Streptantibioticus cattleyicolor NRRL 8057 = DSM 46488: one gene and its partner. The protein of the gene in region 1 interacts with the protein of each later gene in a pairwise test. Links are inferred from orthologs where the notes say so. Each region holds a gene or a part of one and is shown on either strand. Other genes may lie near its edges.

Evidence for each region. The genes of interacting proteins can lie anywhere in the genome.
Region 2: the proteins of thrS (region 1) and rplA interact in binary tests that used the Escherichia coli proteins (3 or more experiments, as listed by UniProt). The link is inferred for Streptantibioticus cattleyicolor NRRL 8057 = DSM 46488 from one-to-one orthologs.

Annotation. Positions count from the first base shown.
Region 1 is NC_017586.1:5,701,399-5,707,022, forward strand. The notes cover bases 1,764-4,665. They hold thrS (threonine--tRNA ligase), read left to right. Parts: upstream 1,764-2,174; coding sequence 2,175-4,157; downstream 4,158-4,665. Other genes in these bases: SCATT_RS25070 (hypothetical protein), read left to right, coding at 1,764-2,109; SCATT_RS25080 (HIT family protein), read left to right, coding at 4,212-4,665. In the rest of the region: SCATT_RS25060 (exonuclease domain-containing protein), read right to left, coding at 1-125; SCATT_RS25065 (DUF4365 domain-containing protein), read left to right, coding at 359-925; more of SCATT_RS25070, read left to right, coding at 925-1,763; more of SCATT_RS25080, read left to right, coding at 4,666-4,772; SCATT_RS25085 (hypothetical protein), read right to left, coding at 4,843-5,624. UniProt on the Escherichia coli protein: Catalyzes the attachment of threonine to tRNA(Thr) in a two-step reaction: L-threonine is first activated by ATP to form Thr-AMP and then transferred to the acceptor end of tRNA(Thr). The rate-limiting step is amino acid activation in the presence of tRNA.
Region 2 is NC_017586.1:3,773,347-3,779,054, forward strand. Bases 1,134-4,119 are described here. They hold rplA (50S ribosomal protein L1), read left to right. Parts: upstream 1,134-2,258; coding sequence 2,259-2,981; downstream 2,982-4,119. Other genes in these bases: nusG (transcription termination/antitermination protein NusG), read left to right, coding at 1,134-1,570; rplK (50S ribosomal protein L11), read left to right, coding at 1,748-2,182; SCATT_RS16825 (hypothetical protein), read left to right, coding at 3,096-4,016. In the rest of the region: preprotein translocase subunit SecE, read left to right, coding at 277-582; more of nusG, read left to right, coding at 662-1,133; rplJ (50S ribosomal protein L10), read left to right, coding at 4,310-4,870; rplL (50S ribosomal protein L7/L12), read left to right, coding at 4,964-5,350. UniProt on the Escherichia coli protein: One of the primary rRNA binding proteins, it binds very close to the 3'-end of the 23S rRNA. Forms part of the L1 stalk. It is often not seen in high-resolution crystal structures, but can be seen in cryo_EM and 3D reconstruction models.

The DNA of each region.
Region 1 (5,624 bases):
CACGGTGTGGCGCCGGGGCGTTCCTGCACCACCAGCGCCGCCGTGACGATCCGGTCCCGCTCGACGTCCACCCCGGTCGTCTCGGTGTCGAACGCGGCGAGCGGCCCGTCGAACCAAGAAGGCATGGCCGGCCCCCTGTTCCGCTCATCCAGCCTGCCGGACGCCAACTACCGCGAAAACCCGCCGACTTGGCGAAACCGCGACGTCCGTGACGGTCTCTTACCCCCGACCCGCGCCCGGCGAACCGCACTCGTTTGCGGATCACCCGGGCCGGAGAAACCCTCAGTGGACGCCGCGTTCGCACACCACCGCGGCCCTCACCCACCACCGCCACCAGGCCCGGAAGGCACGGCAAGCCATGGCGCTCGCGCAGCCCCGACCGGGCGGGCCGCATCCCGGGCACGGCACGACGCCGAGGGGCGGACTCGCCGTCACCAGTTGCATGGAGACCCTGCAAGTGGGCTACCTGCACGCGGTCGCCGCCGCCGCGGGGTGCTCACTGGCCCAGCCCTACCCCGACAACGGCATCGACTGGCACGTCAGCCACACCTCGCCCGGCCACCTGGTGGACGACGAAGTCACCATAAAGATCCAGCTCAAGGCGACCTACCAGGTGGCGCCGCACCCGCCGGGGCCGTTCTTCTCCTTCACCCTCGACAACGACCACCTGGTCAAGCTCGCCCGCCACCCGGTCTCGGTGCACAAGATCCTCGTGGTGATGCTCGTCCCACGCGGCCAGGAACGGTGGATCGGCGCCGGCCACGAGCGGATGGAACTGCGCCACTGCTGCTACTGGACCAACCTGGCCGGCCACCCGGTGACCGGCCGCCACAAGACCACCGTGCGCATCCCGACCGCCCGGATCTTCGACGACCGGGCACTGTGCGAGATCATGGCCCGGGTCGGGGCGGGAGGGAGACCCTGATGTGGCACGACCCGGAACACCCCTCGCCACCCGCCCCCGACCAGGTGGACCCCGAGGTGCTCACCGCCCTGCTGGTACGCCACGGCTGGCAGCGCCGCGGCGGCGTGCACGGCCGCTACACCCGCTGGACCCCGCCCGGCGCCGCACCACGCGGCGGCCCCGGCGCCGGCACCTCCCTGCTGGTCCCCGCCCCCGGCGGCTACGGCGACTACTGCGACCTGCTCGGCGAGGCGCTCACCGCGCTGGCCCGCTCCGGCGCCCCCTCCGCCCGCGACGTCCTGCTCGCCCTGGCCGTACCCGGCGACGAGATCCGCTGGCGGCGCGCGGCCGGCGGCACCGGCGCTGCGGTCCCCTGGGACGAGGCCGAACGGCTGCGCACCGCCGCCGCCGACACCCTGCTGGCCGCCGCCCGCGCCACCCGGAGCCGCGCCGGATACTTCGGCGAACGCCACCGCCGGTACGCCGACGCCTACCTGCGCCAGGTCCTCGTCGGGCCCAGCCCGAGCGGCCAGGCGCTCACCGCCTACGCCCCGGCACCGGACGGCCGCGCCGTCACCGTCACCCTGCTGCGGGCGCTGCGCGCGGTCCGGGACGCCGTCGACCACCAGCGCGCCACCGGCCGGCTCGACGCCTTCGACGCCGCCGTCGAACTCGGCGTCTGCCACGAACTGGTCACCGCGATCGCCCTGCTGGTGCACGGCAGCGAGGGCGCCGAGCTCCAGCTCGACTGGTCCCCGGTGGCCGGAGTCCCCGTCGGCCTCGCCGCCCGCCCCGCACCCGTCGGCTTCACCCCCGGCGACCTGCCCGCACTCCACCTGGCCGCCGCCCGCTACCTGGCCGCCGAACCCGCGCTGCCGGCCACCGTCACCGGCACCGTCACCCGGCTGCGCAGCGACCGCCCGGAGGACGGCGGCACCGTACGGCTGCGGGTGCTGGCCGGCGCCCCGGTCGCCCGGATCCGGGCCGGCCTCGACCGCCACGCCTACCGCGTCGCCGTCCACGCCCACCTCGTCGGCCTGCCGCTGCGGCTCACCGGCAGGCTGGAGAGCCGCGGCGGCTTCCGTACCCTCGCCGCGGTCACCGCGGTGGCCCCGGTGCCGGTGGACGCGGCGGAACGGGAACGGATGCTCAAGGCGCTCGACGACGGCGAGCCGGGCCAGGACGGTTACGGCCCGACGGGCTGACCCCGGTACGATCGCACCGGGGCAGCGTCGCGCTGCCGTCGCCCAGATCCAGTCAGGAGTAACCGGTGTCTCAGATCCGTGTGGTCATCAAACGCGATTCCGTTGAGCGGGAAGAGCGGGTGGTCACGACGGGTACGACGGCCGCGGACCTCTTCGGCGGCGAGCGCACCGTGGTCGCCGCCCGGGTGGCCGGCGAGCTGAAGGACCTGGCCCACAAGGTCGCCGAGGGCGACGAGATCGAGCCGGTCGAGATCGGCAGCGAGGACGGCCTCGCCATCCTGCGCCACTCCACCGCGCACGTGATGGCCCAGGCCGTGCAGGAGCTCCACCCCGAGGCCAAGCTGGGCATCGGTCCGCCCATCAAGGACGGCTTCTACTACGACTTCGACGTCGACAAGCCGTTCCACCCCGATGACATCAAGGCCATCGAGAAGAAGATGCAGGAGATCGTCAAGCGCGGCCAGCGCTTCTCCCGCCGCGCGGTCAGCGACGAGCAGGCCCGCGAGGAGCTGGCCGGCGAGCCCTACAAGCTGGAGCTGATCGGCCTCAAGGGCTCCGCCGCCGACGCCGCGGAGGGCGCCTCCGCCGAGGTCGGCGCCGGCGAGCTGACCATCTACGACAACCTGGACGCCAAGACCGGCGAGCTGTGCTGGAAGGACCTGTGCCGCGGTCCCCACCTGCCCACCACCCGGCTGATCCCGGCCTTCAAGCTGATGCGCTCGGCCGCCGCCTACTGGCGCGGCAGCGAGAAGAACCCGCAGCTCCAGCGGATCTACGGCACCGCCTGGCCCTCCAAGGACGAGCTCAAGGCCCACCTCGACTTCCTCGCCGAGGCCGAGAAGCGCGACCACCGCAAGCTCGGCAGCGATCTCGACCTGTTCTCCATCCCCGAGGAGATCGGCTCCGGCCTCGCCGTCTTCCACCCCAAGGGCGGCATCGTGCGCCGCGCCATGGAGGACTACTCGCGCCGCCGCCACGAGGAGGCGGGGTACGAGTTCGTCTACACCCCGCACGCCACCAAGGGGAAGCTGTTCGAGGTCTCGGGCCACCTGGACTGGTACGCCGACGGCATGTACCCGCCCATGCAGCTCGACGAGGGCATCGACTACTACCTCAAGCCGATGAACTGCCCCATGCACAACCTGATCTTCCGTGCCCGGGGCCGCTCCTACCGCGAACTCCCGCTGCGCCTCTTCGAGTTCGGCACCGTCTACCGCTACGAGAAGTCCGGCGTGGTGCACGGCCTCACCCGCGCCCGCGGCTTCACCCAGGACGACGCGCACATCTACTGCACCAAGGAGCAGATGGCCGACGAGCTCGACTCGCTGCTCACCTTCGTGCTGGGCCTGCTGCGCGACTACGGCCTGGAGGACTTCTACCTGGAGCTGTCCACCAAGGACCCGGAGAAGTACATCGGGACGGACGAGAACTGGGAGGAGGCCACCGCCACGCTGCGCAAGGCGGCCGAGAAGCAGGGCTTGGAGCTCGTGCTCGACCCCGGCGGCGCCGCGTTCTACGGCCCCAAGATCTCCGTCCAGGCCCGCGACGCCATCGGCCGCACCTGGCAGATGTCCACGATCCAGGTGGACTTCAACCTCCCCGAGCGCTTCGACCTGGAATACACCGCGGCCGACGGCTCCCGGCAGCGCCCGGTGATGATCCACCGCGCCCTCTTCGGCTCCATCGAGCGCTTCTTCGCGGTGCTGCTGGAGCACTACGCGGGCGCCTTCCCGGCGTGGCTCGCCCCGGTCCAGGCGGTCGGCATCCCGATCGGCGACGCCCACGTGCCGTACCTGGCCGAGTTCGCCGCCAAGGCGAAGGCCAAGGGGGTGCGCATGGAGGTGGACTCCTCGGCGGACCGCATGCAGAAGAAGATCCGCAACGCGCAGAAGTCCAAGGTCCCGTTCATGGTCATCGCCGGTGATGACGACATGGCGGCCGGCTCGGTGAGCTTCCGCTACCGGGACGGGTCGCAGAAGAACGGCATCCCGTGTGACCAGGCCATCTCCGAGATCGTTGATGTGGTGGAGCGCCGCGTCCAGGTGTGATCGCGGTCGTGAGGACGGTCAGGGGGCCCCGCTTCGGCGGGGCCCCCGGCGTTTATGCTGGCCCGCATGACGACTGAGCCGGAAGAGCAGATCGGAGTGGGGACGCCGGACGCGTTCCAGCGCCTGTGGACCCCGCACCGCATGGCGTACATCCAAGGCGAGAACAAGCCGACCGGCCCGGGCGCCGGGGACGGCTGCCCGTTCTGCGACATCCCGGCCAAGTCGGACGAGGACGGCCTCGTGCTCGCCCGAGGTGAGCACGTGTACGCGGTGCTCAATCTGTACCCCTACAACGGCGGACACTGCATGATCGTCCCCTTCCGTCACGTCGCCGACTACACGGAGTTGAACGACGTGGAGACGGTCGAGTTGGCCGAATACACCAAGCAGGCCATGACCGCGCTGCGGTCCGCGTCCGGGGCGCACGGGTTCAACATCGGCATGAACCAGGGCGCGGTGGCGGGCGCGGGGATCGCGGCCCATCTGCATCAGCACGTGGTGCCCCGGTGGGGCGGGGACACCAACTTCATGCCGGTCGTCGGTCACACCAAGGTGCTGCCGCAGTTGCTCGCCGACACCCGGGCGATGCTCGCCGCCCACTGGCCCAAGGGCTGACCGGGCCGGCACCGCTGAAACGCCGCGGCGGGCCCGGGGACGATCCCGGACCCGCCGCGTACGCCTGTCGTCACGCGTCGTAGGCGTCGGCCTTCTTCGGCGCGGCCTCCTGCACCCCGGTGCCCAGCGCCAGCGAGCGGGCGGCGAACCGTTCGGTGTCCACGCCGTTCTCCCGCAGCACCGACAGCGCCGCGGAGTGCACCACCCGCAGCACCGGGGTCACCGCGCGCAACGCGTCGTCGGCCATGAAGCGGTGCTTCCACGGCTTGCCGGCCCAGGTGTGCCGCAGCCCGAACGGCTCGGGCAGGGTGAGCTTGCCGCCGAGGTAGTCCAGCACCGGCGGGAACCAGGTCAGCGGGGCGCGCGCGGACAGCCGCACCACCTCGGCCGAGTCCACCAGCGGCAGCCGTACGGTGCGGGTCTCCCAGAACTTGACGCTCTTGGCGACCTTCTTCTCCTTAGGGCTCGGCTTGGACAGGAAGATCCCGTCCACCGGGCCGAGGGCGTGCCCGGAGACCTCGATGCGCAGCGTGTGGTGGAGCACGGTCACCGTGATCAGCAAGGTGATCACCAACTGGCCGTCCCAGAGCACGAACTGCACGCCCAGGTAGTGCCGGTTGCCGGCGCCGAACTGCTGCTCGTTGCAGATCCGCTGGATCTCGAAGTCCTTGACGGTGAACCCCTCCACCTCGGCACCGGTGGGGCGGGTGATGCCCTTGGCGTTCTCGCCGATCGGGGCGACGACCCAGTTCCGTATCGACGGCTTGGGGAAGCCGCCGGTGTGCAGCGGGCCGCGCTCCAGTTCGCGCAGGCGGTCCTGGATGGCGCGTATCACGTCCCAGCTGCGGAACG
Region 2 (5,708 bases), 1.9 Mb from region 1 along the record:
ATGCCTCGTTGGTCCTCGACGGCGGATCAGTGCTGCGTGCCCTGTGCGACGGTTCTGATGCGGTAGGTTGGGGTAAACCAAAGGGTCGTAGCTCAAGTGGTAGAGCACTGGTCTCCAAAACCAGCGGTTGGGGGTTCAAGTCCCTCCGGCCCTGCTACACGCATCATCACCGCGGGTGCGTGCACGCGTACGTTGTGAACTGCCGTAAGAAAGCACCACCGCCGTGCGGCTCGACCGGGCGCGGCACGGCCGAGACCCGGATTCAGGTGAGGACGAGTGACGGAAGCCTTGGGCTCCACCGCGACGCCTGAAAGTGGTCGACCCGAGAACGAGGCCGACGAGGCGCTCGACGCGAGGGCGAAGAAGAAGCGCGGCGGAAAGCGCGGCAAGAAGGGCCCCTTCGCCCGGATCGGACTCTTCTACCGGCAGATCATCGCGGAGCTGCGGAAGGTCGTCTGGCCCGCCCGCAACGACCTCATGTCGTACACCACCGTGGTGATCGTCTTCGTCGCGGTCATGATCGGTATCGTGACCGTGGTCGACTGGGGATTCTCCTCGCTGCTGAAGTACGTCTTCGGCTGAGACCCCGCCAAGGGCGCCCGCCACCGCGGTCGCCCGAGCGCATCGTTCCACCCCTTGAAGCCAGGAAGAAGCAGCCATCGTGTCTGACCCGAACCTGTACGACGCCGACGAGACCGCCGCGGCGGCCGACGAGGCTGCGGCGAGCGCAGAATCGGTCGAGGCCCAGGGCGACGACACCGAGCGCGACACCGCCGCGGCGGCCGAGGAGACCGCGGCTGCGGAGACCACCGAGGAGGCCGCGGAGGACGAGGCCGCCGAGGAGACCGGGGCCGAGGACGCCGAGGCCGGGACCGAGGGCGTCGAGACCGAGGGCGTCGAGACCGAGGGCGTCGAGACCGAGGCCGTCGAGGAGGCCGAGGAGCCGGCCGCCCCCGCCGTCGACCCGGTGACCGCGTTCCGCGAGGAGCTGCGCACCCTGCCCGGCGACTGGTACGTGATCCACACCTACGCCGGTTACGAGAACCGCGTGAAGGCCAACCTGGAGCAGCGCGCCGTCTCGCTCAACGTCGAGGACTACATCTTCCAGGCCGAGGTGCCGCAGGAGGAGGTCGTCCAGATCAAGAACGGCGACCGGCGCACCGTCAAGCAGAACAAGCTCCCCGGCTACGTGCTCGTCCGCATGGACCTGACCAACGAGTCGTGGGGCGTGGTCCGCAACACCCCGGGTGTCACCGGCTTCGTCGGCAACGCCTACGACCCGTACCCGCTCACCCTGGACGAGGTCGTCAAGATGCTCGCCCCGGAGGTCGAGGAGCAGGCCGCGGCGGGCGCCGAGGGCGGCGAGGCCGCGCCGAAGAAGAAGGTCGAGGTCCAGGTGCTGGACTTCGAGGTCGGCGACTCGGTGACGGTGACCGACGGTCCCTTCGCCACCCTCCAGGCGACCATCAACGAGATCAACCCCGACTCCAAGAAGGTCAAGGGCCTGGTGGAGATCTTCGGCCGGGAGACCCCGGTGGAGCTCTCCTTCGACCAGATCCAGAAGAACTGACCACGGTTCTTCCCACCGCTTCCGTCCAGGTCAGCCCGGCGCTCGCAGCCGGTCTGACCTGCTCGGTTTCAGGCCGCGCGGCGGTACCCGTTATCGTTGTGCGGTATGCCTGCCGGCGGGTGCGTGCCGCCTGCCCGCGGGTGTGAACACTCTCGACTCAGGACCCGGAGAGAGCACATGCCTCCCAAGAAGAAGAAGGTCACGGGGCTGATCAAGCTCCAGATCCAGGCCGGTGCCGCCAACCCGGCCCCGCCGGTCGGTCCGGCGCTGGGTCAGCACGGCGTCAACATCATGGAGTTCTGCAAGGCCTACAACGCCGCGACCGAGTCGCAGCGTGGCATGGTCGTGCCGGTGGAGATCACGGTCTACGAGGACCGTTCCTTCACCTTCGTGACCAAGACTCCGCCGGCCGCGAAGCTGATCCTCAAGGCCGCCGGCGTCGAGAAGGGCTCCGGCGAGCCGCACTCGAAGAAGGTCGCCAAGATCACCCGCGACCAGGTCCGGGAGATCGCCACCACCAAGATGCCCGACCTGAACGCCAACGACCTGGACGCCGCCGAGAAGATCATCGCCGGCACCGCCCGTTCCATGGGCATCACGGTCGAGGGCTGACGACCGACCTTTCGAGGTGGGAGGGCCACGCGCCGGCCCGTACCACGACTCCACACAGACTCACGTAGGAGCAGTAGTGAAGCGCAGCAAGTCCTTCCGGGCTGCGGAGGCCAAGGTCGACCGGGAGCGTCAGTACGCCCCGCTCGAGGCCGTCCGTCTCGCCAAGGAGACCTCCACCGCCAAGTTCGACGCCACCGTCGAGGTGGCCATGCGTCTGGGTGTCGACCCGCGCAAGGCCGACCAGATGGTGCGTGGCACCGTCAACCTTCCGCACGGCACCGGCAAGACCGCCCGGGTCCTGGTCTTCGCGACCGGTGACCGTGCTGCGGCTGCGGAGGCCGCCGGCGCCGACATCGTCGGCTCCGACGAACTGATCGACGAGGTCGCCAAGGGCCGCCTGGACTTCGACGCCGTCGTCGCCACCCCGGACCTGATGGGCAAGGTCGGCCGCCTCGGCCGCGTGCTCGGTCCGCGTGGTCTGATGCCGAACCCGAAGACCGGCACCGTCACTCCGGACGTGGCCAAGGCCGTGACCGACATCAAGGGCGGCAAGATCGAGTTCCGTGTCGACAAGCACGCGAACCTCCACTTCATCATCGGCAAGGCCTCCTTCGGCGAGCAGCAGCTGGTGGAGAACTACGCCGCGGCGCTGGAGGAGATCCTGCGTCTGAAGCCGTCCGCCGCCAAGGGCCGGTACATCAAGAAGGCCGCCATCACCACCACGATGGGCCCCGGCATCCCGGTCGACCCCAACCGCACCCGGAACCTCCTCGTCGAGGAAGACCCGGCCGCGGTCTGACGCCCGGCATCCCGGAAGGCCGGTCCCCGCATCGCGCGGGGGCCGGCCTTTCGCCGTGGTGTCCGTGGTGTGCGTTACGTTGCTGCCCTCTCAAAGTGAACAGGGGCGGGAACGATGGCACAGGCAGGACGGGGCAGGGTGGCGGGGCGCACGGCCGGTGCGGTGGCCGTGGTGGCCGCGCTGGCGACGCTGACGGCGTGCGGGGGCGGCACCAAGTCCGCCGCGGGCTCTGGGCAGTCGTCCACGGCGACCCCGGCACCGATCGGGGCCTCCGCGATGGACGTGCTGATGAAGGTCGCGGACCGGATGGACCGAGCCCATTCGGTGAAGGTCGTGGGGACGATCGGCCAGGGCGCCGGCTCCCCGGGTATCTCCAGCACGGGGGCGTTCGACTGGTCCGACGGGATGACCGGTGAGGTCGACCTGGTGCCCGGCAGCCCGCTCGCCAAGCTGGGGATGCTCGGCTACCGCTACACCCCCGACGCGATGTACACGCACTACGGGAGCGAGTTCGCACGGCACACCGGTGGCCGGCACTGGCTGAAGTTCGACTACGCGACGCTCGCCAAGGTGAGCGCACAGGGCGCGATGGTGCGCCAGCTGCTCCAGAACAACAACCCGGTGCAGTCGGTGAAGCTGCTGATCGCCGGAGGCGACGTGAAGAAGGTCGGCACCGAGTCGTTGTACGGCGTGACCGCGACCCATTACGCGGGCGTGGTCGACGCGGACAAGCTCGTCGGTCAGCAGGCCCGCGGGCTCGATCCGAAGCAGTTGAAGCTGTTCAAGGACAACCTGGCCGAGGCCGGCGTCACCAGCGAGACCATCGACCTGTGGGTGGACTCGCACGACCTGCCGGTGAAGAAGAGGGAAGAGCTGGACTCCGCGGGTGGCCGCATGGTCTCGACGGTCGACTACTCCGACTACGGTGTCGCCGTCGATGCCCAGGCGCCGCCCGCCTCCGACACCGTCGACTCCTCCGAGCTGCCGGAGAACCCCGGTGACACCGGCGCCCCGGGCGCCAGCCGACTGGCCTGACGGTTACGCCCCACCCGTCCCCCGGGCGGCGATTTGCCTCGTCGCCCGGGGGTCCCGTACGCTTCCGGGGAAGCCAGAGACCGCTGGTCGTCGCTGTGCCGTTTTGTGGGCGCGGCGGCCGAAGGATCCGCTAACCGCGGGCGACCTGCGCAGGTGACATCGGAGAAGCTCCCGGACGCATTGTGTCCGGTCGAGCCACGCCCCGTGCGCCTGCGCCGGGGCGTTTCGTATGTGTCAAGCCTCCTCCTTCGCGTCCTTGCGGTCCGCAATCACCCGGAAGGAGGCCGAGGCTCATGGCGAGGCCCGACAAGGCTGCCGCGGTTGCCGAGCTGACGGACAAGTTCCGCAGCGCGAACGCCGCAGTGGTCACGGCGTACACCGGCCTGAGCGTGGCGCAGCTCAAGGATCTGCGCCGTGCTCTCGGTGAGAACGCCCAGTACCGCGTTGCGAAGAACACGCTGACCAAGATCGCGGCCAACGAGGCCGGGATCAGCTCGCTCGACGACCTGCTCAACGGGTCGACGGCGCTCGCCTTCGTCACCGGTGACCCGGTGGAGGCGGCGAAGGGCCTGCGTGACTTCGCCAAGGACAACCCCGCGCTGGTCATCAAGGGCGGTGTCCTCGAGGGCAAGGCGCTGTCCGCCGAAGAGATCACCAAGCTCGCGGACCTCGAGTCCCGCGAGGTGCTGCTCGCCAAGCTGGCGGGTGCCATGAAGGCCAAGCAGTCCCAGGCTGCCGCGCTCTTCCAGGCCCTGCCGTCGAAGTTCGTCCGCACCGCGGAGGCGCTTCGGGTCAAGGTCGAGCAGGGCGGTGCCGGTACGCCGGCTCCCGCCGAGGCCGAGTCCGCCGAGTAATCACCCGGTTCTCGGTCGCAGCGGGCCAGCGCAAGCCCGCCACAACCAAGCGAAAACCCCGGCACCTGCCGAATTAGTGGAAGGACCGCCACCATGGCGAAGCTGACCCAGGAAGAGCTGCTGGAGCAGTTCGAGGGCATGACCCTGATCGAGCTGTCCGAGTTCGTGAAGGCCTTCGAGGAGAAGTTCGACGTCACCGCCGCCGCCCCGGCCGCCGTCGTCGCCGCCGGTGCCCCGGGTGCCCCGGCCGCCGCCGAGGTCGAGGAGAAGGACGAGTTCGACGTCATCCTCACCTCCGCCGGTGACAAGAAGATCCAGGTCATCAAGGTCGTGCGTGAGCTGACCTCGCTGGGCCTGAAGGAGGCCAAGGACCTGGTCGACGGTGCGCCGAAGCCGCTGCTCGAGAAGGTCAACAAGGAGGCCGCGGACAAGGCGAAGGAGGCCCTGGAGGCCGCCGGCGCCGGTGTCGAGGTCAAGTAAGACCCTTCGCGGGGTCCCGGTACCCCGTACGGGCCGTCCAGGCCCGGCACGGCCGTGTGTCGTGCGTGCCCCTTTCGAGGGGCTGATCAGCCGCAGGGCGGCCACCCGTTCGGGTGGTCGCCCTGCGGTCTTCGCGCCGTGGGGACCCGGCTGCACGCCGTTGTCGGTGGCGGCGGGTATGGTGATCTTCGCTGGTTCGGCGACCCCTCCGGCCGGGAGCGTGTGAGCATCCGCGCGGGGCGGGACCCTTGACGAACCGCACGCAGCGCGCAATTCTCGGGGAGTTCCCTCGCGAGGCAGGGGGGACGTCGTGGCGCCGATCCGAGCGGCTGACGGAGTCGAGGCATGGATCGCCCGC